DNA from 2 places in the Enterococcus sp. S86.2 genome. Region 2 is predicted to be linked to the other one. Evidence: riboswitches for the same ligand, from Rfam matches in the RefSeq annotation. Region 2 holds a riboswitch; the other holds the start of a gene.
What was found. A riboswitch is a leader RNA that binds a small molecule or an ion and turns the genes downstream of it on or off. The one in region 2 is predicted to bind fluoride.
Positions count from the first base shown of each region.

Region 1: it holds a riboswitch for fluoride, as region 2 does, so the genes downstream of both, AC6R0T_RS06330 (chloride channel protein) here and eno (phosphopyruvate hydratase) in region 2, are expected to answer to the same signal.

Region 1 covers NZ_CM206813.1:1,349,241-1,351,713, forward strand. The annotation lists gene AC6R0T_RS06330 (chloride channel protein) at 1-1,210, opposite strand, end outside; fluoride riboswitch at 1,299-1,372, opposite strand; gene AC6R0T_RS06335 (L-lactate dehydrogenase) at 1,520-2,473, shown strand, end outside.
Region 2 covers NZ_CM206813.1:433,636-436,108, forward strand. The annotation lists gene AC6R0T_RS01940 (ABC transporter ATP-binding protein) at 1-528, shown strand, start outside; fluoride riboswitch at 691-751, shown strand; gene eno (phosphopyruvate hydratase) at 843-2,114, shown strand.

The sequences.
Region 1 (2,473 bases), 920 kb from region 2:
CAGATTTTGGTCGCACAATAAGTTGAGACGTATAAATCCCTTGATGACCGGATATGAAATAACTAATAAAAGCACTTGCTACATAAAAAGGCAGCATTTTTGCGCCGAATAAGTCAATCCCCAACATAATTGTCGTTAAAGGAGCGTTAGCAGCACAACCGAAGACACAAATCATACCAATGGCAGCAAATAAGCTAGGTGAAAGTTGAAAACTGGTAGCAATTCCAGATCCTAAAGCAGACCCGATATCAAATAATGGTGTCACTTCACCACCTTGAAAACCTGCCCCCAAACTTAAACTAGTAAACAATAATTTAAACAAGGCCTGTTTTACAGATGCAAGTCCTAAAAAGGCATCCTTTATCATCCAAAGGCTCAATCCTTCATATTTTTCTCCTTGCAAAAGGAGCATTAGGATAACTACAATCGCACCTGTAATAAATGCTCGTATTAAAAAATGGGGAAGAGCTTGGCGATAAAACTTTTTAAAGCTGTGAGTTAAGTAGGCAAACAGTCGTCCAGCTAAACCAAAGGCAATGCTTGCAACAATAAATACTAAAATAAAGCGGGGTGTAATGCTTGTTAATTCCTCAATATGATAATGACTATGACTGGTACCCCAAATTAACGCTGTAAAATTGCCGACGTATGCAGCTGTAAAGCAAGCTAGTAAAGCGTTGCGCTCTATTTTTCCAATATACGCCATTTCCATGCCAAAAAATGCTCCAGCTAAAGGAGTACCAAAGATCGAGGCAAAACCGGCACTGATACCCGCGTGAATTAATAGTTTGCGGTTTTTTTTATTTAATTTTAATTGTAAGCCTAATTTGTTTGAAACAACACCGCCAATTTGTACAGCACTGCCTTCACGACCAACAGAGGCACCAAATAAATGGGATAAAATTGTAAAGATAAAAGTAAAAAATCCCATTCTGACTGGTACACGAGCTTCTTTTTGAATACTTTCAATAATCAAATTGTTACCCTTATCTGCGCCTTTGCCATAATTTTGGTATATATAGGCAGTTAGGACCCCCAGTATTGGTAAAAAATATAGGAGATAGGCATGGCTATCTCGGAAACTTCCCACCCAAGCTAAACCGGCTAATAAAAAATGAGAGACGGTCCCGGTAATAAGTGCAACAATGAAAACCGCACCGTAAAAAATGCCACTTTCTTTTACCATTTTTACTACTGTTTTTTCGAACATTTAAATCCCCCTAAAAATAATGTGATGAAATATCTGGGTTGATGTTTTCGCAAAATAAACACAAAAAAAAGCTAATGGTTCTACAAATAAACTTGCAGAAGTCATTAGCTTTAATAGCGGTTTTGGATAATTCCAAGGGAGAACATCATTCCCAAGATATTTAACTGTTGTTAGTTTAGCGAAAAGTAGTATTCAAGTCAAGAAAATTTCAGAAAATATTTTTTGACAGTGAATAACGTCAATGCTTTGTCAGTTTGACGCGCTTTTGATAACATGATGATGTATTCAAAATAAATTTGAGGTGAAGATATGCGAATAAATAAATCTAAAGTTGCAATTATTGGTAGTGGTCTGGTGGGTTCTTCAACTGCCTTTAGTCTCATTACCCAAGGTGTTTGTGATGAAGTGTTAATGGTTGATATAAATGCTGAAAAAGCGTCAGGTGAAGTACGGGATTTGCGAAATTCCATTCGTTTTTTAGGTCGGAATGTGCGGGTAAAAGCTGGCACATACACAGATTGTGCAGATGCAGATATTGTCGTTATTACTGCCGGCGCACCGCCAAAAACAGGACAAACGCGATTGGATACCTTAGATATTAGTGCCAAAATTGCTAAATCGATTGTGGAACCTGTCATGGCAAGTGGTTTTGATGGAATTTTTATTGTTGTTTCTAATCCAGTCGATATGTTAGCACATTTGGTTTATAAATTATCAGGGCTACCCAAAAACCAAGTTATTGGTTCTGGAACTTCTGTTGATTCCGCTCGCTTACAAAACTTTTTAGCAGATTTAGTTGATGTTGATCCGAGAAGTGTATATGCATACGCTCTAGGTGAGCATGGGGATTCTTTAATGGTACCTTGGTCAACAGTAACGGTAGCGGGAAAATCATTTACAGATATCATCGCTGATAATACGGAATTAGTAGGAGATGTAGACTTAGATGAGATAGTTTATAAAACTACACAAGAAGGTTGGGAGATCTATAACCGTAAGGGAACAACTTATTATGGGATTGCATCTGCCTGCGTGGGGATTATTAAAGCTGTTTTATATGACGAAAACTCAATTGTTCCGGTTTCAACTTTATTGGAAGGTGAGTACGATGAAACAGGAATTTTTGCTGGTGTTCCAGCTGTTTTAAATCGCTCGGGTGTTTTTGATATCTTAGAAATTCATATGACTGCAGAAGAAGAAGCAAAATTCCATCACTCTGCAACGGTTATTCGGGAATACACAGAAAAAATTCAAAAGTATGAA
Region 2 (2,473 bases):
AATGATTTGTCTTTGAAAGATTGGCGTTCACAAATTGGCTATGTCTCACAAGATAGCGCGGTTTTTGCCGGTAGTATTCGAGACAATTTACAATATGGTTTAAATCAGTTATTAACAGATGAAAAAATGTGGGAAGGTTTGTCATTAGCGTATGCAGATCAGTTTGTTCGCGATTTTCCTGATCAATTGGACACGCAAATTGGCGAACGGGGCGTCAAATTATCCGGCGGACAAAAGCAACGAATTGCGATTGCCAGAGCCTTTTTACGCAATCCGAATATCTTGATGTTAGACGAAGCTACCGCAAGCTTAGATTCCCAATCAGAAGAAAAAGTACAGCGAGCATTAGATCAGTTAATGGCAGGAAGAACAACATTAGTAATTGCGCACCGCCTATCAACGATTGTTGACGCAGATAAAATTTACTTTATCGAACATGGAGAAGTCACAGGTAGTGGGACACACCGTGAGTTAATTGCGACGCATCCTTTATATGCCAAATATGTAAATGAACAAGTCGTAGATTAAAAAAGTCCAGCATAACCATTAGTGATAAGATGAAATTTATGAAACGGTTTAAACCGTTACTTAAATTTCATCTTATTTATTTAGCGGACAAATTTGAAATTTACGGCTAATTAAAAGCAAAAGTCTTTTTGTTTTACAATTTTTGAAAATGGCGATATTATTTTCACGTAAAGGGATGGTGTTCCCTATAAGTGCTGAAATGGCTGATGACACCTGTTGTAAGAGTTTATTTGAGATGTTTTCAAATACTTTTACAACAGGTGTTTTTTTGCATTTCAAATTTTGCCACCCAAAGAATCTAAGGAGGAATTATCATGTCAGTAGTGATTGAAAATGTTAAAGCAAGAGAAGTTTTTGATTCAAGAGGTAACCCAACTGTCGAAGTCGATGTCATTTTATCTGATGCAACATTAGGACGTGCACAAGTGCCATCAGGAGCTTCAACTGGCGATCGTGAGGCTGTCGAATTGCGCGATGGCGGTGATCGCCTGCAAGGCAAAGGTGTTTTAAAAGCAGTGAACAATGTAAACACAGAAATCAAAGATGCACTAGTTGGGTTGAGTCCATTTGATCAAGAAAAAATTGATCACATTATGATTGATTTAGACGGTACAGCCAATAAAAGTCGGTTGGGTGCTAACGCTATTTTAGGTGTTTCGATGGCGGTTAGTCGAGCCGCGGCCGCTAGCAAAAAGGAACCTTTGTATCGTTATTTAGGTGGTGTTGATTTAGAATTACCACAACCATTTTTTAACGTAATTAATGGCGGTGTCCATGCAGATTCGGGCATTGATGTTCAAGAATTTTTGATTACGCCAGTTAAAAGAGCAAGTTTCCGTGATGGAGTAGAAAAAATTGCCAATATCTACCACACACTAAAAGGAATTTTAGCTAAAAAAGGCCTTGAAACAGCGGTTGGGGATGAAGGCGGCTTTGCGCCAAAACTAGGTAGTACAGAAGCTGCTATCGAAACATTGTATGAAGCAATTAAAGCTGCTGGTTACATGCCAAAAGAAGAAATTGCGATTGCGTTAGATCCAGCTTCAAGCGAATTTTATAATGAGGATACCCATAAATATAACTTTGAAGGCAAAGAAATGTCCAGTGACGAAATGTTAATCTACTACCAAGAATTAGTAGCGAAATACCCTGCTATTATTTCAATTGAAGATGGTTTTTCCGAACATGATTGGGACGGGTTTAAAAAACAAACGGATACGATGGGGGCTAACATTCAACTAGTTGGCGATGATATTTTTGTTACCAACCCCACTATTTTTAAAGAGGGCATTGATAAAGGCGTCGCCAATGCAATTTTAATCAAACTAAACCAAATTGGCACAGTTTCTGAGTCCATTGCAGCTATTAAATTGGCGCGCCAAAATGGTTACAATACAATGATTTCCCATCGTTCAGGAGAAACTGGTGATACTTATATTGCTGACTTTGCTGTCGCAATGAATGCCGGACAAATTAAAACAGGTTCTATGGCCCGCAGTGAACGAGTGGAAAAATACAATCAATTTTTACGGATTGAAGAAGAATTGGAAGGCTACGCTAAACTAGCACATTTTCCTAAGAAATAGAAGATAGTAAGAAGTTTAAAAAGGGCATTTCATCACTAGCTTCAAGAATAAACGGATAAAAATTATTAAAAACCAATTTTAAGATTACTTTGTTTCCGGGCTTTTTCAGGCTGTAGTTGAATACTTTTGTTAGGAACGTCCCTTTATCAGTGGTTTAGTAAGACTGAAGACTATGACAACCTATCCTTTTAGGGATGGGTTGTTTTTTTAGGTTGTAATAGTAATTGATAATGGATTTTATCAGTGGGTTGTTGAGGGAGTATATTATAAATTGCAGGTATGGGATTTTGCCTCCCCTTCAGAGGTACTCACTTTTAATGTATTAGCTTAAAAGAAAAAGTACAAAATATTCGCAGGCA